DNA from 4 places in the Bradyrhizobium sp. LeoB3 genome. Region 4 is predicted to be linked to each of the others. Evidence: predicted binding sites of a transcription regulator. Region 4 holds the regulator's gene; each other region holds the start of a gene.
The links. Region 4 encodes LexA, which represses DNA repair genes until DNA is damaged. Its sites were predicted from a motif close to TGTTCNNNNTGTGTTCNG; they were not measured.
Positions count from the first base shown of each region.

Region 1 (4,898 bases), on a different contig from region 4:
TAGTCGCCGGTAGCTTCGATCAACGCCATTGCCTTGGATACAGCTCGTTCCATTTCCGGCGTTTTCTCGACACTGGGCTTATAGATGGTGTCGTGCGTCAATTCGCTGTGCGCGTGCTGGAGCAGAGTTCGTATTTGCACTTCGCAAGGAGTACCTTTCGGAACAATGGTGCCGTCCAGATCAAGATCAGTTCGAGCTCGAACAATGTAGTGGATCGACTGATAGTCGAACACATAGGGCTTCTCAGCGATCTCCTCCTCGTAATCCCTGTCTTTAGAAAAATCCCACAGTTTGCACTGTTCGACTGAAGCTTGTACCTTCGAAATCTGGGTAGGAAGCAGAACAACAAGCCTGACGCCGACCTTGTCCGTTATCTCCTCGTATGGGTTTACATACGGAGTTTTGCGCTTCGTGTTGTAAAAGGCCTTCGTGATAAACGATCCGCCAGTCTTTAGGCGCGGCTTGATCGGCAACCTTACAAAGAGTTCGGTCGAAATAGGAGCGATCAGGGGCGCGAGGTCGTCCACTATGCACGTAGCCACGCGCTCGCCCCATTTCTCGTACATGGGGCGTTCGCTTGTCCAACGAGCTAGAAACTCCTCCTCATTCATGATTGATCGCGGATGTGATCACGGACCGTAATCCGCGTCCATTGTTGTGGCGCGCCATCCTTCGCTTCGCCGTCGATGGTTTCGACCGTCACCATGTCGTTAAACGCCTCGGGCGGAGCCGTAAATTTGATGCTGTTCGAAAAAACCATCTTGCGCAACCGAAGTTGGCTCTGCAGATCTGAGATGTCTTTCTGAATGGCGCTTGTCGGAAACTTCTTCTGCTTCATAAACGCTTCGAACGCGTCGGCGGTGTCGGCCGTGAGGAATTTCTTCGCAAACGAGTTCACACTCACCGTGGGCGTATTGTCGATCTTCAGATAGGTGTAGAGGCCTGTCATCAAATCGGCTCGCTTTTCCTGCGGAAGGTCCAAGTCCTTGATGAACGTTTTCGTATGATCGAAGAATACTTTCGTTAAGAAAGCGCTGTTTTGAGGGATCACGCAGCAGAGAAATGCTTCGTAGAAGTACTGTGCGGCGCCGTCCCGGTTTGCGCTACTCATGTGACTGTCGAAAACGAAGGCCCTCCATCCAGACGGAAAGCTCTTAGGATCAGCAGCATGGTCGGCGTGAACGAATATGCCGATCTTGTAGAGTTTAGCTGCGGGAGTAAGGAACAGATCCTTGAGGTACGATGCGTCGAGCGCACCCCGCTTTACCTCTCGCAGAAATCCTGACTGAGTTTCTGCCTTGATGATGCCGAGGAAAGGACGGGCTGGGCTACCGACCGTTCCAGAGAAAACGACAACAATGCCGCCCGGTAGCTTGCGAGCAATTTGCTTCGCTGTGAGTTGATCAGCAATTGCCTGCGATTGCTGGACGAATTGCGCATCACTAGCTTTGATTAGCTTCGCGGCGATGTCAGGCACATTACCGGCCGATCCATCCATGATGGTCATTTCCATGCTCTTGGAGTTGTTTCCAAGGGCGTCGATCACACGCGACTTGAAGTCGTCAATCGCGTCGACAGGCAATTGCAGAAGTTGGCCGCCGTAGCGAGGAGGAATTGGTAACTTGTCGTCCTTACGCTGAAAGACCTCGTGCAAAATCATCCGCCGAACGGACATATTTTCAAGAAGCATCTCGGATTTCCCCTTAGCCCTTCCGCCATCTAAGAGGTTCCGACAGAGTTGCAAAAGAAGAAATTGCCGCGTCGCACTATCTCGGCGTGTACGCCGAATGCCTAAGAACAAAATAAGAACTGTCGGATGACCCGTCAAGTTAACTCTACAGGCCGAGCAGGATCGAAGTCTGACTAGGCTGATGCTCATTCAACCGGAACAGCAATGCCAGACATAAAGCCGACCTCCTCACTTCGGCACTTCAGGGCCTCGAAGCAACGGAAAAGGTAATATGGTGGCAACTGTGGGCCTTAGGAACTAAGGAGTCGTCAGGAACCCGAGGCCGGCGGTTGTCTCGGCCGCTCACCTTTAACGGCATGGACAAGCGTCTAACGCCTCGTTGTCTGCCCCATTCCTACCCCTTGGGCGGAGCCGATTCTGTAGCTACTTGCGGCCATTCCGACCGTCATAGAAGCCCGAGGGGCCTGTCTTTTCGCACAGCACGGGCGCTACAAGAAACTGGGATGTGCCCTGACCGTTCGGGACTCGTGGGAGAAAGATGGTTAAACTACCCGCCATATTGACGGCGCCTTTTTTGTGAGTTGCGTTGTGAAGCGTACCAATTTTCCGGAAATGCCGGGTTTCATTAAGCCCCAACTCGCGACCCTTCGCTCGAAGGCTCCTCCAGGCGACCAGTGGCTCCATGAAATTAAATACGACGGCTACCGAATCCAGCTTCATCGGGATAAACGAAAAGCGAAGGCCTACACTCGCACTGGCCTCGACTGGACCAAACGCTTCTCGGTCATCGCAAGCGCCTTCGATATCCCCGGTCAAGCGATCATCGATGGGGAGGTAGTGGTCATCCATGAAGGCCGCACCAACTTCTCCGAATTGCACGCTGACCTCGCCAGAGGCGACCAGGACCGTTTGCTGTACTACGCCTTCGATCTCCTATGGCTCGACGGCAAAGACCTTCGCAAGACGTCGCAGATTGAACGAAAGGCCATGCTGCAGGGCCTGTTCAACACCAACCAGCTCGAACCGCCAGTGCTCTACAGCGAGCACGTCCAGGGTAACGGCCAGCAGCTCTTCGAGCATGCGGCTAAGCTGCACTATGAGGGCATTATCTCCAAACATGCCAACGCGCCGTACCGGTCAGATCGCAATGAAGGCTGGCTGAAAATCAAGACCGTCCACCGCGGGCAATTTCCGGTCATCGGCTTCATCAAGGACCCCAGCGGGATAGCGGCCCTGTACCTGGGCAAGCAGGAGGGCGAAGAGCTGCGATACATGGGAAAGGTCGGGACGGGATGGTCCCGTACAGTTTCCAGTAAAATCAGGAAACAGCTCGATACCGTCGTTAGCCCGAAATCAAAGCTCACCAAGCCTGTCAGGAAGCCGAAGGCCACGTGGGTAGAACCGAAGTTCGTTGCCGACATTGAGTACCGAGACATCACGTCGGAGGGCTTGCTGCGCGCAAGCTCCTTCAAAGGGCTTACGCGTGACAAATCCTAAGTGTCCGATCTGCTTCGGCATCGGTTGGGTCTGCGAGAACCATCCGAACCTCGCCTCGAGTGAAGAGCTGGGCTGTCAGTGCAGCGCGGGGATGCCGTGCCTATGCAACCGGCCTGACGATGATGGGATTGACGAGCCGGACGTGAGCGGGGTCCTCGATGAGACCCGGCCCGTGAAGCATTAGCGTCGCGCAGCGTTCTTCCGACGATTGTAAGGCGAGCGGCTGATCGGCTTTAGCGAAATGCCCTCGCGCTGCGCCTTTGCTAGGCAAAGATGCCGGCGGACGGGCATATCTTAATGCTGATGACCCCCCTCACCTCATACCGCGCAGGCCGGTGCTTACCTCGTCGAGGGCCATGTTCCCGCCACCGCCCTGCGGCGCCTCCTCTCCGAGCTTCCGAATGCCAAAGTATTGCTGTGCCCGGAATGCCGATCGGATCGCCGGGTGGAGAGCCCCAGCCCTATACGGTCGTACTCTTCGGCGCGGCTGGCCGAAAACCCTTCATGCGCTTCATCGGCAACCAGGCGATCGGCTGATTGAGGCCGTAACATCGGAGCTCGTCGAGGAAGCAACGCATTCAGGCTGCAAGAAGCCAGATTCTGGTAATTAGAGGCCCCAGATACTTGGCGGAACTTGGCTTTCCCGATACTCTCATCGAGTCGGAGCGCGAGGAAAATTGTTCTCGAAACTGAACAGAGCGAAACGGAAATGGGCGGGGCGCTTGGTCGCGCTGCTTTATCTGTTTTGCGTGCTCGCGCCGAGCGCAGCGCTCGCGGTTGGCTCCGGACCGGCTCCGTGTTTCGACGAAGCCCCGACCGTCGCGCACGCCCACGACGAGGCGGTTACGGCAAAGCACGAGCACGAGGGCACTGTCCATCACCACGACGGGGCGCATCACGGGCATCAGACCGCAATCGCAAATGCTGAAGCAGGGCACGAAGGCCACCATACTAAGGGCGGACCCGGACCCTGCTGCGCGATGCTCTGCCTTTCCGCCATTCCAGCCGATCTGCCGGCAATGGCAACTCCGGTGCAGCCGGTTTCACTCTGCTTATCCGCAAATTACCAGCGCCTTCCCGGCGAGGCGCCCACCCTGCTCTACAGACCTCCCATCGCCTGACCTGACGTGACGAGGCGGCACGACGCGCGCGGCCCGCGTGCGCCTGCCTGTACTCCATCGGCAGTTCAGGAGATGCATCCATGTCTTCGCAGTTTTCGGCGAAGTTTTACGCTATCGGCGCCATAGCCGCTGCGCTCGCGAGCGCGGTCGCCGGCTGCGTGCCCGCGACCACGCAGCTCGCGGCCGCCGATCCCGCCGATCCCACAGCACGCGTAGCTGCTGTCAGATACCGCTCGACCACCGCACCCTACACCAGTCTACGGCCGTCGGCGCCCGCGCCCTGGCGCGAGCACAATGAGAATGTCACGCCGAAACGTGGACAGGAATCGCAATGACGACGCATCTCGCGATACGCGCCCCCGCAATCGGCCTGCTGCTCACCGCCGCCCTCGCGCTGTCCGGCTGCGCATCCTTCTCTCTCGACAGTGGCATGACCGTTGTCGCCACGGCGACCGAACGGGCCATTGGCAAGGATGTCGCCTTCGTGCGAACGGCCGACGATGTCGACGTGGTGCGCGGAACGGTGCGGCGCCTGCTCTCTCGTCCATTGAACGTCGAGGCCACCGTGCAGGTCGCGCTTCTCAGCAATA
Region 1 is NZ_JBVBEF010000159.1:809-5,706, forward strand. It holds gene ACZXDY_RS42735 (GTP pyrophosphokinase) at 1-611, opposite strand, end outside; gene ACZXDY_RS42740 (nucleoid-associated protein) at 608-1,690, opposite strand; gene ligD (non-homologous end-joining DNA ligase) at 2,279-3,187, shown strand; partial or broken gene ACZXDY_RS42750 (hypothetical protein) at 3,552-3,728, shown strand; gene ACZXDY_RS42755 (hypothetical protein) at 3,910-4,308, shown strand; gene ACZXDY_RS42760 (hypothetical protein) at 4,389-4,643, shown strand; gene ACZXDY_RS42765 (TolC family protein) at 4,640-4,898, shown strand, end outside.
Region 1: ACZXDY_RS42740 (nucleoid-associated protein) is a predicted target of LexA. The motif match lies at 1,794-1,811, and genes of this name have one in related genera.

Region 2 (4,898 bases), on a different contig from region 4:
GATCGCTTTCTTTGTCCTTCATCAGGAAGCGGATCGCTTCCGAAATCAGGTACATGTCGTTGCGGGTGTTGCCGACGGCTTCGGCGGGCACCCTGGTCAGCGAGCCGTACCTCGCCACCTGTTCGCTGACATCTTTCACCAGCACCGCGAGCGAGGGGAACGTGCCCTCGGTGAGGTGGTGAAGCGAGATGTACTGCGTCACGGCCGGACGGGGATCGCCGATAATGCTGTGACCGGCGCCCTTCGCGGCGATCACCTTGGAGGCGGCTTCCGAGTTCTTCTGGAACTGGGCGACCATGGAGTCCGGCAGCGCGCGGTTCAGCGCATAGGCCGTCGGCACGGTGCCGATCAGGATCAGCATGATCAGGCCCATGCCCTTCTGCCCATCGTTGGAGCCGTGCGCGAAGCTGACGCCGGTGCAGGTCAGAATCAGCAGGCCACGGATCCAGAGCGGCGGCGCCTTGTTGCCTTCGGGCGCGGCATAGAGCGCAGGGTTGCGCACCAGCATCTTGAGCACGAGCAGGAGGATCGCGGCGCAGATGAAGCCGACCAGCGGCGACAGCAAGAGCGCGTAGCCGATCTCGGTGGCCTTGCTCCAGTCGACGCCGGAAGTGCCATCGCGGCCGCGCATCAGCGCGTTGGCAATGCCGACGCCGATGATCGAGCCGATCAGCGTGTGCGAAGACGAGGCTGGCAGGCCGAAATACCAGGTGCCGAGATTCCACAGGATCGCGGCGATCAACAGCGCGAACACCATGGCAAAGCCGGCGCTGGAGCCGACTTGCAGGATCAGCTCGACCGGCAACAGCGAGATGATGCCGAAGGCGACCGCGCCAGACGAGAGCAGCACGCCGAGGAAGTTGAAGAAGCCCGACCACATCACCGCGACTTCGGCCGGCAGCGAATGCGTGTAGATCACGGTCGCGACCGCGTTGGCGGTGTCGTGGAAGCCGTTGACGAATTCAAAGCCGAGCGCAATCAAGAGCGCAACGAACAGCAGGATGTAGGGCAAGAACGTGGTGACGCGGGTGCCGGTGGCATCGACGTCGGAATAGATGCTGTAGGCGACGAACAGCAACCCCGCCGCGAGGATGCCGAAGAAGAGGATCATCGTCAGCGGATTGAAGCCTTTATCGAGATTTGGCCTTGAAGCCGGCTGAATCGGTCTTTCGTCGCGTACTGAAGTATTGAGTGCAAAATCGGTCATTCTGACGCCCCGTCGAAATACGGAAGGAGGCCCTTAGTCTTGACCATTGACTTGAAGGTTAGATGACAGCCGTAGTTTGCTTGAATGAAACGCGTGTCGCAACGGTGCTTGGGTGTTGCATCGATGATCGTCTGTCACGCGCGCTCGCGACATGAATGTTGACCATTCACATGACGAGCCATGCTCGCAGCGAAAGTGTGTGATGGATGTGTGATGGAGAGGAGCGGTCGCGCGCTGCCTGACGCCGGGGCTGTGGCGCCGTGGCAGCGCGTCGACCGCATGGGAACGTCATTGGCGTGAACAAGACGCCCCAAACTCCCCCTGTAATAGGGGAGTATTGTCCATCAATGTAAGGTTGTAAATAGATATCAGTCTTATCAACGGCTTGATATTTGCAGTGCTATGCATGGGGCCATGCTTATGCCGCAGCCCGCGCGCGTTTCCTCAACAGTTCCGCGGCGATCTTCAGATCCTCGACAAAGCGTTGATATTCCCGCGCTTTCGCATCCTCATCGGGCAGCCGCAGCAGATAGGAGGGATGCACCGTCACCAGCGCCTTGACGTCGTCGTCAAGATCGATCAGGCGGCCGCGGTTCTTGTTGATCGGCGTGAGCTTGTTGAACACGCATTGCGCAGCGGTCGCGCCCATCGCCACTACCAGGTCCGGTTTGATCGATGCGAGTTCCCGCTCATACCATTGGCGGCAGGCCTTGATCTCCGGCGTATTCGGCTTCTGGTGCAGGCGGATCTTGCCGCGCGGCACAAATTTGAAATGTTTCACCGCATTGGTGACGTAGACCTTTTTGCGGTCGATACCGGCTTCGTCAAGCGCGCGGTCGAGCATCAGGCCGGCGGGACCGACGAACGGTTTTCCGGCGAGATCTTCCTTGTCGCCCGGCTGCTCGCCGACCAGCATCACCTGCGCGCTTTGCGGGCCTTCGCCGAACACGGTCTGGGTCGCATGCTCATAGAGATGGCAGGCGCGGCAATCGGCGGCTTCCTTCCGCAGCGCACTCAGTCGGTCGGCGTGGCGGATCATGGCGGGTTCCGGTGGCGTGGCGATTTCGCTTGTGGGCTTAATCGTCGAAGCCTCCGGCAGGTTCCTCGATTGCTTCGCTGCCAGCCGGGCCGGGTTGAAGATCGTAGCGTAATGACGCTGCCAGATTTCCTCCAGCCGATTGCCTGCAGGCATCCCGGCCTCGCCGATACCAGGGGTGATCGACACCGCATGTCCATCCCAATGCGCGCAGACATCTGGTGTGAGGATCGACCAGGGCATGTCGGCGAAGCGGCTCGCGAAGAATGGCGCCGCCAGTTCCACGACATGATGCTGCGGCTCGAACCAGGCGACGAAATGCGATTTGTGCTCGCGCCCGATCTCGCGGAAGCGGATCGATGTCCGCATCCGCTGTGCCTCGTGATGCACGGCCTTCGCCATCGCATGGATGCGCGCGACATCAGGGTCGTCGGCGACGTCGAGCAGGTCATGGTCGCGGCGCAGGCGCCACAACAGGCGATAGAGCAGGGCAAAGCGCTCGGCATCGCGATGCAGGATCGCGGTTTTCGCCAGCTCGACGAATTTGGCCGGCACGCTGAACGTGCCATGCGGCGGCTCGAGCGGCGCTTCGCGGTCCGGCGCATCGAACGGTTCGACTTCGTTGTTGCGCACCGTCCACGTCACATCGTCAGGCGGCACCTCGTTCAGCACCAGCGTCCGTGCTGCCTTTCGCCAGCCGTCGAAATCAGTCTCGCTGCCCAGGATGATGTGGTGCATGGCACTTACTCTCCCTCCTGTCTCTCCTCTCGTCATGCCCGGGCTTGACCCGGGCATCCACGCCTTCCTCACCAAGGAAAGAACGTGGGTGGCCGGGACAAGCCCGGCCATGACGGCTCTCATGAATCCAGTTGATTTCATTCATGAATTTATCCCGTTACCAATCCGATTGACTCCTCCCGCGCAGTTGGCTTTATATTAGAACATACCATGAACAATTGGGCCAGCTTCTAGTTTCTCCCGGAAGCCAGCAGCGGCCCCGATATCTTCCTTAAGGAGCGGCGCATGACGAGCGCACGCCTGAGCACGCTTGCGTCCCTGCGTGGGCGCATCGAGCGCATTGAGACATCCAATGAAGCGCATCCGCTGCCGCGGATCGCGCTCGGTCATGCCGGCGCTGATGCGATGCTCAAGGGCGGCCTCGCGAAAGCCGCGGTGCACGAGGTGTTTGCCGAGGGGCACCAGGGCGCTTCCGCCACCGGTTTCATCGCAGGTCTTGCCGGCCGTCTTGCCGCGCGAAAGCCGCTGGTCTGGGTGCGGCAAGATTTTTCCGAAACCGAATCCGGCGCGCTGTCGATGAACGGTCTGTCCGAGCTTGGCCTCGATCCGCGTCTCCTCGTCACCGTGCGCGCCGCCGACATCGACAATGCCTTGCGCACCACGGCCGATGCGCTCGCCTGCGACGCGTTAGGCGCCGTCATCATGGAAGTCTGGGGCGAGTCCAAGCAGCTCGATCTGGTCGCGAGCCGCAAGCTGACGCTATCAGCGCAATCATCAGGCGTCCCCGCGCTGCTGCTGCGCCTGGCGGCAACGCCGCTTCCGTCCACCGCGGAAACCAGATGGATCGTGCGCGCGGCGCATTCGCCGCCGGGCGCCAGTTGGAGCGCGTGGGGCGCGCCTCTGTTCGATGCGCAGCTCGTTCGCAACCGTCATGGCCCGGTCGGGCGATGGATCATGGAATGGAAATGTGATGAGTGCCTTTTCAGTGAACCGTCGGCGTATCCTCAGCCTGTGGCTGCCGCGCCTGCCCATCGATCGGATCAAGCGGCAACTGGCGCGAAGCAGCGCCTCGCCAGCTGATCGCCACACGGACGCCGCACCCCCTCTCCCGCAAGCGGGGGAGGGCTGGGGTGGGGGTGCCTCCGCGAGTCACGCGGTCTCCTTGATCGAACCGGCATCGCCGCGAGTTCCCACCTCTCCCCAACGGGGAGAGGTCGACTTGCACATGGCTATGTGCAAGTCGGGTGAGGGGGCTCAGGTCCCGCGAGAGACCGCACCCCTCACCCGGATCGCATCTAACGATGCGATCCGACCTCTCCCCATGGGAGAGGTGAAGAAAGAAATCCCCAGCGTTGTCGTCATCAAGGAGCACAACGCGCTCGTCATCCACTCTCTCGACGACATCGCCGCGCGAAGCGGGCTGTCGACTGGCCTGCCACTCGCCAATGCCCGCGCGATCTGCCCGGAACTGACGGTCTATGATGCCGACGAGGTCGCGGATGCCAAAACGCTCAATGACATCGCCGACTGGTGCGACCGCTTCACACCTCTGGTGGCGCTCGATCCGCCCTACGGTCTCTTCCTCGATATCACCGGCTGCGCCCATCTGTTCGGCGGCGAACACGCGATGCTGCAGATCATCTGCGGCGCTCTCAGTCGGCGCGGCTTTGCCGTCAGCGGCGCGATCGCAGCCACCTCGGTTTGCGCCCGTACGCTGACGCGGCATTCGTCAGGCAGGATCATCGAGGATGGTGCGGAGGTCGAAGCTGTCAGCCCTCTGCCGATCTCGGCATTGGGCGCCGATGAGACGATCACCAAAGGCCTGCGCCGCGCCGGCTTGAAGACGATCGGCGATGTTGCTGCCCGCGCGCGCCATGAAATCGCGGCGCGTTTCGGTGCTGCCTTCACCACGCGGCT
Region 2 is NZ_JBVBEF010000032.1:69,744-74,641, forward strand. It holds gene ACZXDY_RS21335 (inorganic phosphate transporter) at 1-1,207, opposite strand, end outside; gene ACZXDY_RS21340 (UdgX family uracil-DNA binding protein) at 1,626-2,981, opposite strand; gene ACZXDY_RS21345 (ImuA family protein) at 3,267-4,061, shown strand; gene ACZXDY_RS21350 (Y-family DNA polymerase) at 4,303-4,898, shown strand, end outside.
Region 2: ACZXDY_RS21345 (ImuA family protein) is a predicted target of LexA. The motif match lies at 3,181-3,198, and genes of this name have one in related genera.

Region 3 (4,898 bases), on a different contig from region 4:
GCCCAAGCATCTGCCGCGCCATCTGTTAGCGGCGTTCGACGCCAGCGCATGACTTCCTCGAGAGACCGGACCCAAAGCCCATGAAATTGAACGTCGCCGTCCAGATGGATCCCATTGAGCGCATCAACATCCGCGGCGATTCGACGTTCGCGCTGCTGCTCGAAGCGCAGAAGCGCGGCCACGGCATTTCCTACTACACGCCGGACAAGCTCTCGCTGCGCGGCGACGAGCTGGTGGCGCCGGTGCAGGTCCTTTCCGTGCGCGACGAGATCGGCGATCACTTCACGCTCGGCGAGCCGAAGCGCGAGCCGCTGACCAATTTCGACGTGATCCTGCTGCGGCAGGATCCGCCGTTCGATCTCGCCTACATCACTTCGACGCATTTTCTCGAGCGCCTTCACCCGAAGACCCTGGTCGTCAACAATCCTGCCAGCGTCCGCGACGCGCCGGAAAAGCTGTTTGTGATGAACTTTCCGCAGCTCATGCCGCCGACGTTGATCTCGCGCGACCTCGACGAGATCAACGCCTTCCGCGACGAGCATGGCGCTGTCGTCATGAAACCGTTGCACGGCCATGGCGGCGCCGCGGTGTTCCGCGTGATGCCCCAGGACATGAATTTCGGCTCGCTGTTCGACATGTTTTCGGTGACGTTCAAGGAGCCCTGGGTGATCCAGCGCTTCCTTCCCGAGGTCAAGCATGGCGACAAGCGCATCATCCTGGTCGACGGCGAATTCGCCGGTGCCGTCAACCGCGTGCCGGCGGCGGACGATTTGCGCTCCAACATGGTGCGCGGCGGCGCGGCGCAGTCGACCGAACTCTCCGACCGCGAGCGCAAGATCTGCACGACGCTCGGCCCGGCCTTGCGCGAGCGCGGCCTGTTGTTCGTCGGCATCGACGTGATCGACGGCTATCTCACCGAGATCAACGTTACCTCGCCGACCGGCATCCGCGCCATCTCGCGGCTCGGCGGTCCGGACGTGGCCGCCAGGATCTGGGACGTGATCGAGTCAAAGCGCACGAAATCGTAAGGCCGTTCGTCTTCCTTCCTCTCTGAGACCTCTTGTCAGCTTGCGACGGCAGGCGCAGCATGCCCTTGCTCGCCTTCAGGTCGCGGGGCAGGACCTGTTCGCGGGCGGCAACGCGGCGACTTGCCAAAGATAACTCGACAAAAATCGTGGAGGAAAAGCATGACGATCAATGTCTCGCGAAGGTCCTTGCTCGCGCTCGGCGCCGGCCTTGGTGCAAGCACGCTGCTCGGCGGCAGCGCGCTGGCACGCGCGCCGAAGCTCGGCACGCAAACGCCTTACTGGCACCGCTTCATTCTCGGCGATGCCGAAGTCACCGTCGTCTCCGACGGCCCGCTCCCGCTCGGCGATCCCTCCGGCACCTTCACCGGCGTGCCGAAGGAAGAAGTGAAGAAGATGCTGTCGGACAATTTCCTGTCGCCCGACAATGTCGTGCTGGAGCAGAATTCGCCGATCGTGAACACCGGCGACAAGCTGATCCTGTTCGACACCGGCATGGGCACGTCGAAAGCGTTCGGTCCGACCACCGGCCGCCAGCAGAAGAGCATGGCGGAGGCTGGCATCAAGCCTGAGGACATCGACGCCGTCGTCTGCTCGCATGCGCATATCGACCACATCGGCGGCATCGTCGATGCCAACGACAAGCCGCTGTTCCCGAACGCGCAGGTCTATATCGCCCAGAGCGACTTCGACTACTGGACCGACGAAGGCAAGATGGGCAGCCCGCTGAAGGACTTTGTCATTCACGCGCGCAAGAATCTCATGCCGGTCCGCGACCGCCTGGTGTTCTTCAAGGACGGCCAGGAATTCCTCCCCGGCGTGCAGGCGATCGCAGCGCCCGGCCACACCGTCGGCCACCACATCTTCATGGTGAGCTCGGCCGGCAAATCCTTCGCCTTCCTCGGCGATCTCTCGCATCACGCGGTGCTGCTGCTCGAGCGGCCGCGGATGGAGTTCTCCTACGATACCGACCCGAAGCAGGCAGCGGCCTCGCGGGTGAGACTGCTGGAGATGCTGGCGGCCAACAAGACCCCGGTGATGTCCTATCACTTCGCCTGGCCCGGTTACGGCCATGTCGCCAAGGTCGGCGACGGCTTCCATTATTATCCCGAACCGATGCAGATGACGCTTTAAGCCTGCCCGGGGCTCTGGGACGGCCGAGCGGTAGGTCCCGGAGCCCGCGTTCCCGTAATGTTCTTGCGCTTGGCGCTGCCTTCGGCTACCCTCGATTGTGGCAAGGGGGCAGCATGGTTCAACGCGTTTCCACCGTCGCTTTCGAGGGGATCGAGGCTCGCGCGGTCGACGTGCAGGTGCAGGTCGCGCCGGGACTGCCGGCTTTTGCGATCGTGGGCCTGCCGGACAAGGCGGTTTCCGAAGCGCGGGAGCGGGTTCGCTCGGCACTGATCGCCTCAGGCCTCGCTTTGCCGGCGCGGCGGATCATCGTCAATCTGGCGCCCGCCGACCTGCCCAAGGAAGGCAGCCATTACGACCTGCCGATCGCGCTCGGGCTGATGGCGGCGATCGGGGCCATCCCGCCGGATGCACTCAACGGCTTTACCCTGCTGGGCGAACTCGGGCTGGACGGCTCGATCGCAGCGGTTGCGGGCGTATTGCCGGCGGCGATCGGCGCCAATTCGCGCGACGAGGGGCTGATCTGCCCGGCGGCCTGCGGCTCCGAAGCGGCGTGGGCGAGCCCGGACATCCAGATCATCGCCGCACACTCGCTGATCCAGATCGCCAATCACTTCAAGGGCACGCAGGTACTGTCGCGCCCGCAGCCGAAGGTGCATGAGCAGAAGGAGACGCTGCTCGACCTCCGCGACATCAAGGGCCAGGAAAGCGCCAAGCGGGCGCTCGAGATCGCGGCGGCCGGCGGGCATCACCTGCTGATGATGGGCTCGCCCGGCGCCGGCAAATCGATGCTGGCGGCGCGGCTGCCCTCGATCCTGCCGCCGCTGTCGCCGTCCGAGCTGCTGGAAGTCTCCATGATCGCGTCGGTGGCCGGCGAGATCCGCGACGGCGCCTTGACCGCGCGACGACCGTTCCGCAGCCCGCATCATTCCGCCAGCATGGCGGCGCTCACCGGCGGCGGCATGCGCGCCAGGCCCGGCGAGATTTCGCTCGCGCATCAGGGCGTGCTCTTCCTCGACGAACTGCCCGAGTTTGATCCGCGCGTGCTCGATTCGCTGCGGCAGCCGCTGGAGACCGGCGAGGTTTCGGTTTCGCGCGCCAACCATCGCGTCACCTATCCGGCGCGCTTCATGCTGGTGGCGGCAATGAATCCGTGCCGCTGCGGTCATGCCTATGAGCCCGGCTATGCCTGCAAGCGCGGGCCCATCGACCGCTGCACCGCCGATTACCAGATGCGCATCTCCGGTCCGCTGATGGACCGCATCGATCTGCGGATCGAGGTGCCGGCAGTGACCGCCGCCGACCTGATCCTGCCGCCGCCTTCTGAAGGATCGGCGGAAGTGGCGGCGCGGGTTGCTGCCGCGCGCGACATCCAGCTTGCGCGCTATGCCGCCGCCGGCATGCCCAACGTCCGCACCAACGCCGAGGCACCGTCATCGCTGCTTGAGACCATCGCCCAGCCGGACGCGCAGGGGCAAAAACTGTTGCGTGATGCAGCCGAGACCATGCGCCTCACCGCGCGCGGCTATCACCGCGTGCTGCGCGTCGCGCGCACGCTCGCCGATCTCGATGGCACGGAGAAGATCGGCCGATTGCACCTCGCGGAAGCGCTGTCCTACCGCGCGCTGGCCGACGATATCAGGCGCGCGGCGTAGAGCGCGTCCAGCAGTTTCGCGTCAACGCGACGGTAACCAGTTCTCTTTACACTCCGCCAACCATAAGTCTGCGCAATTCTAGCCGGCTGCGGCTTGAGTGAGTGGTGTCATGTTGCGTTTGAAGATTCTGGCCTCGGTCGTGCCGCTGGCCGCGTTCGCGCTTGTTGCCCGCGGTGAATTGCTGCCGGGCTCGCATCCCTGCATCGAGGCCGGCGGTGCCACCGTGCAGATCGCATCGATCCCCTGGCTCGCCCAGCTCCATGTCAGCTTCACGGACGATCCGGCTGCCGCCACCGTGCGGGTCCAGATCTCCGATAGCGCGGAAGCCGCCGATTTCACCGTCATCGATGATGTCGATGATAGCGAGCCCGGCGCCTGCGAGAGCAGCGGCGTCCCACAACTGGTCGCGATCTCGGCCAATCCTACGGCAACCGATCCCGTGATCTATCTTTCGCAGGACGGCCCGGCCGATTACCGGATCTTCGTTCATTCAAAGAGCTTCTCGGTGCGAGATGCCGCGGCGCTGATCGTCGGCGCGCATGGTGGGCACCGCCGACTGCAGGCCGCTTCGCTGTAGCAACGATCGTTAACGCATTATCAACCCTGTTCGCATCGCGGGCCGGAACGCGACGCCGTCTCAAGCACTTTGCAAGGTCGCCGACGCATCGTCGACCCAACATGCGGGGTGGCCCAAGCTGCCAGCCTCCAAAGCAGGTGATCAGGGGATCGGCGATGATGTGGACCTATCGGCTGAAGCTCCGCCTGCTTCGGTTCGGGCGGCGTCACGCCTGGGTCGTCTTCACCCTCCGCACCTTCGTCGTGTTCGCCGCGGTCTTCACCGGTGGCTATGCATTGCTCGTTGGCGCGGTTTCCGATCGTGACCCACGTTCCATCGCTGTGGGTGTCAGCTTGCTCTTCGCGCTCACCTGCGTGGCGCTGGTCGTACTGAATGTCCGGCTGCGGCTGATGCGCGGCAAGTTGCGCATGATCGCGGAGCACAACGAGGCGCTCGCCGACCGCAACTGGGAACTGCAGGAGGCCGAGCAACGCGCGCGCAGCCTGTTCGAATCGCAAAGCGACCTGATCG
Region 3 is NZ_JBVBEF010000026.1:18,056-22,953, forward strand. It holds gene ACZXDY_RS18610 (YraN family protein) at 1-52, shown strand, start outside; gene gshB (glutathione synthase) at 81-1,028, shown strand; gene ACZXDY_RS18620 (MBL fold metallo-hydrolase) at 1,188-2,159, shown strand; gene ACZXDY_RS18625 (YifB family Mg chelatase-like AAA ATPase) at 2,273-3,811, shown strand; gene ACZXDY_RS18630 (hypothetical protein) at 3,921-4,388, shown strand; gene ACZXDY_RS18635 (PAS domain-containing hybrid sensor histidine kinase/response regulator) at 4,544-4,898, shown strand, end outside.
Region 3: ACZXDY_RS18625 (YifB family Mg chelatase-like AAA ATPase) is a predicted target of LexA. The motif match lies at 2,207-2,224, and genes of this name have one in related genera.

Region 4 (4,898 bases):
AGCCGCGGTCCTCGCCGGCGCGGAACCATTGCCGGAAGAGATGGTCGCGCTCGATGCCGCCTATCACCGCACGCTTGCCCGTGACGTCGCGGCAAAGCGTACTCAGCCGCCACTGGCGATGTCGGCGATGGATGGCTATGCGGTGCGATCCGCCGACGCCGCCGACTTGAGCGCGCGGCTGAAGGTGATCGGCGAAGTCGCCGCGGGCCGGCCGTTCGATCGGGAACTTGGTCCGCGGGAAGCGGCACGGATCTTCACCGGAGGCGTCATTCCCGCCGGCGCCGATGCGGTCGTGATCCAGGAGGACACCCGGGTCGATGGCGATCACATCACCATCACCGAGGCCGCTGTCGCCGGGCGGCATATCCGGCCCGCCGGCGTCGATTTCCGCGAGGGTGACGTGCTGCTGAGGCGCGGAAGCCGGCTGACCGACCGCGCGCTGTCGCTGGCGGCGTCAATGAACTATCCGGAACTCCCCGTGCGGCGCCGACCCAAGGTCGCCGTGCTCGCGACCGGCGACGAACTCGTGATGCCGGGCACCTCTCCGGGTCCAGGCCAGATCGTCTATTCCAACGGCTATGCGCTGCGGGCGATGGCGCGTGCGGAAGGCGCTGAAGCGATCGATCTGGGGGTCGCCGCCGACACGGTTGCCGCCACCACTGACGGCATCCGCCGCGCGCATGCCGCGGGCGCCGACATCCTCATCACCACCGGCGGCGCTTCGGTCGGCGACCATGACCTCGTCAAACCGTCGCTCGAGGCCGAGGGCGTGACCATGGCGTTCTGGAAGATCGCGATGCGGCCGGGCAAGCCGATGATGCATGGCCGGCTCGGCGCGATGCGAGTGATCGGCCTGCCCGGCAATCCGGTGTCGTCCTATGTCTGCGCCTATCTGTTCCTGGTGCCGTTGATTCGGGCCCTGCTCGGCCGCTCGGCGATTCATCACGTGACGGAAAGCGCCCTGCTCGGCCGCGATCTCGCCGCCAACGATCAGCGCGAAGATTATCTTCGTGCGCTACTCGAAGAGCGCGACGACGGCACGCTGATCGCAACGCCGGTCACCAAGCAGGACAGTTCGCTGCTTGGGAATCTCACTGCGGCGCAGGCACTTGTGATCCGTCCGCCATTCGCGCCAGCCGCAGCAAAAGGCGCGCCTTGCGACATTCTCCGATTGCCCGAATGACGTCGCGACCGACACCTGCCCGAGCATCTCTGGTCGCGTTCACCAGAAATTAAGTGGTTGCGGAACACATATCGAACATATAGTGTCCGTTCATGATTTGTTTCGAAACTCGCTGTCTACGAATGGGAGTGCGTGACTCCCGAGATCAGCTCTTCTCAAGTCTCGGATCGAACGACGCTACCAACCGGGGGAATGCTCGCGATGCTTACGCGCAAACAGTATGAACTTCTGCGTTTCATCAACGAACGGCTGAAAGAGGCCGGCGTGCCTCCTTCGTTCGACGAGATGAAGGACGCACTCGACCTGCGCTCGAAGTCCGGCATCCACCGCCTGATCACGGCGCTGGAGGAACGGGGCTTCATCCGCCGCCTGCCGAACCGCGCCCGCGCGATCGAGGTGATCAAACTGCCCGAGCTCTCCGCCGCCGGCAACGGTCGCCGCGGCTTCACGCCAAGCGTCATCGAGGGCACGCTCGGCAAGCGCACGACCAGCGCGGCCGTGGCCGAGGATGATGGCAACCGTCCCGTCGCCGTTCCCGTGATGGGCCGGATCGCGGCGGGTACGCCGATCGAGGCGCTGCAGACCCGCAGCCACACCATCAGCGTGCCGCCCGACATGCTCGGCTCCGGCGAGCACTATGCGCTCGAGGTGCGCGGCGATTCCATGGTCGAGGCCGGCATCCTCGACGGCGACATGGCGCTGATCCAGCGTAACGACACCGCCAACACCGGCGACATCGTGGTGGCGCTGATCGATGAGGAGGAAGCGACGCTGAAGCGCTTCCGTCGCCGCGGCGCGTCAATCGCGCTTGAGCCTGCCAATGCGGCCTACGAAGTCCGCATCCTGCCGCCGAACCGGGTGCGGATCCAGGGCAAGCTGATCGGGCTTTATCGCAAGTACTGAGCCGACGAGGACGCAGCAGCTCGTCTGGTACTTTGGTGGGTGCTCTGCCCTCAAGGACACTGACAAGAACGATTTAGAGTGATTAGAATAAGAGCCCCGGTAAGTTCGCCGGGGCACTCTCGGTGCAAGGAGATGTCCGGCAGCGCCTCCTATCGTGTTTGTGAACGGCTAGAGGGCGCGGGCCGTACAAATGCCAAGAACGGAGCAGAGGCTTATAAGTTATCGTCCACTCTGATAGAGGCCTGCGCCTCTTCCCAGGCACGGGTCGGCTATCTCGAATGAGGAGCAATCCGATGTGTGACTATAGCCTGCACGCCGTGGCGACGCGTCCCGCCCAAGTCGGAGAGACGCTTATCACCACCACCTTCCGCGGTACCTCGACCCGCGGCTTCGCTTCGGAAAGCGATCCGACGGTCGCAGTCTGCATGCTTCCCGGGACCGAACTCGCGTTCGCCGATAACGTCCGCTACGACAATCGCTGGATCTGGACCAAGACGACCGGCTTCCGTGTCGGCAAGTTCAACCAGATCGATGCGCATATTCGGGATCGTCATCACGACGCGATCGAATTCCCCGATGGCAGCCATGTGCTGGTGACCCAGCTCTGCGAAGGGCAGCGGGCCACCGTGCTGCAATTGCCAGTGACGCATCATGTTGCAGAGCCGGCACCGAAGGCGGTCGAGCAGCGCCCCGCGCCGAACCCGCTGTTCATCGGCTGAGAGCTTCGGGCAGCGTGCGCCGCCGGTCTCGGCCGGCGGGACGTTGCCGCGGGTGAAAAGCAAAGTATTCGAGCGGCCCCGGAGGCCATCCGGGGGCGCATGCGGTTTTTTGTTGAACTATTCGCAAGGGGCATGATCGGTGGTCACCAAGATCACATGGCAAAAAGCCGGACGGGTGGCCCAGCCCGGCCGATACATGTTCAGGTTCGGCTGGCTCACCGTCGCAGCGGAAGATCTCGCGATCTGGGAGCGATTTCCGGATGCGAGCTTCACGCTCGTGCAAGTGCCGTCGCATTCGGGCGGTCCGGACGAATTTCGGCTCGGCGCCTTCGAGCTGCCGGCCAACGCCGGTGGAGATTGACGGGAGCGCTCAGTCTTCCGGCTGCAGGTCGGACTCGGACGGGGTCGCATCGATGGCGCGCGGCGCGGGTGCCCCTTGGATCCGGATCGTGGTCTCGGGTTCGCCTTCGCCTGACACCGCAGGCGACCACGGCCGGTCGAGGCCGGCGGGCTTGACCGCATCGATGACGAAGCCGTTCCGGTTCCGCCGCAGCGCCAGCCCGCCCTGCCGCCGCAGGCGCTCGGCATCGATGACCGCCGCCGCACCGCCTTGTGGCACCGGCCGTGCGGTCACGATCAGCACCGCCCGTTCGCAATCGTCCGCGAGCGCCTCGGATCGCTGCGTGAGCGCGATGAACGCGCCGCCCGCGGCCGGGGTCACGCAGCCGCCCTCATCGCATGAGACGCCCTCCGTGAGCGACGGGTCGCTTGCAGTGCGGGCATCGGCATCCGCGGCAAGCCACTCCTTGGCGAGAAACGCGTCCTTCGCGGTCCGCATCAGGTGCAACCGCCCGTCACCGCCGCGAACGGCGACATTGCGGCCGTTGCCGGAAATCAGGATGTCGGGTTGCGGCGCCCTCACCGCCCAGACCACCGCAATGAGAAGCACCGCCGCGCCGACGAAGCGCAGCGGCGTGCGCAACAGCCCGAGCAGGATGACGCCCAGGCTCGCGGCGATCAGCGGGCCGATCCCGAACGCACTGACGTGGCCGACTGCGCCCGGCAGCGCGGCGACCCATTGCGCAACCACGATCATCCAGTCGATGCCGCTGCCCATGATCGCCCAGAACACGCCGTCGAAACCGAACGGCATCGCCAGCAAGCCGAGGAGCCCGGCCGGCATCACCAGCGCCGACACCACCGGCATCGCCGCCAGATTGGCAAGCACGCCGAAGGGCGCCACTCGATGGAAGTGAAAGGCGGCATAGGGCGTGGTCGCCGGCCCCGCTACCAGCGAGGCCAGCAGCAGCATCGCAATCTCGCGCCCGCCCCACAGCGCGATCCGCGCGGTCGCGGAATGATCGGGCGCGGCAAACAGATGCGGCATGCCAATCTGCACCAGCGCCACCAGCCCGAGGGTGGCCGCAAACGACATTTGAAAGCTCGGATGAACCAGTGCTTCCGGTGCGATCGCGAGCACGATCATGGCCGCGACGGCGAGCGTCCGGAACGTCACCGCGCGGCGGTCGACCATGACGGCGATCAGCACCACTGCCGTCATGAAGAACGATCTCTGGGTCGCGACCTCCGCTCCCGACAGCAGCAGATAGAAGGCGGCAGCGACCAGCGCCGCCGCGGCGGACCATTTCTTGATCGGAAAGCCCACAGTGAGCACCGGGAACAGTGCGAGCAAGGCGCGGACTGCGAAGAAGACCACGCCCGCGACCACCGCCATGTGATAGCCCGAGATCGAGAGCACGTGGCCGAGCCCCGAAATGAACATCGCATCATTCACCGGCTCGGAGATCGCATCGCGCCGGCCGGTCAGGAGTGCGGTCGCGATCGCGCGATTGTCGCCTTCGAGCACGTTGCGGATCCGCGCATCGATCGCATCGCGCATGCCTTGCATGAACGCCGCATAGCGCAGCGCAAATCCGCGGCCTTCCGGCGACGCCGTCGTCTTGATCGCGCCGAGTACGAAACCGGAGGCGCCGATGCCCTGGAAATAGAGATCGCGGCTGAAATCGTAGCTGCCGGGCCGTAAGGGAGCGAGCGGCGGCTGCAGCCGTGCCTTCAATTCGACGAAGCTGCCG
Region 4 is NZ_JBVBEF010000003.1:26,087-30,984, forward strand. It holds gene ACZXDY_RS04185 (molybdopterin molybdotransferase MoeA) at 1-1,183, shown strand, start outside; gene lexA (transcriptional repressor LexA) at 1,385-2,086, shown strand; gene ACZXDY_RS04195 (hypothetical protein) at 2,380-2,805, shown strand; gene ACZXDY_RS04200 (hypothetical protein) at 2,945-3,166, shown strand; gene ACZXDY_RS04205 (ComEC/Rec2 family competence protein) at 3,176-4,898, opposite strand, start outside.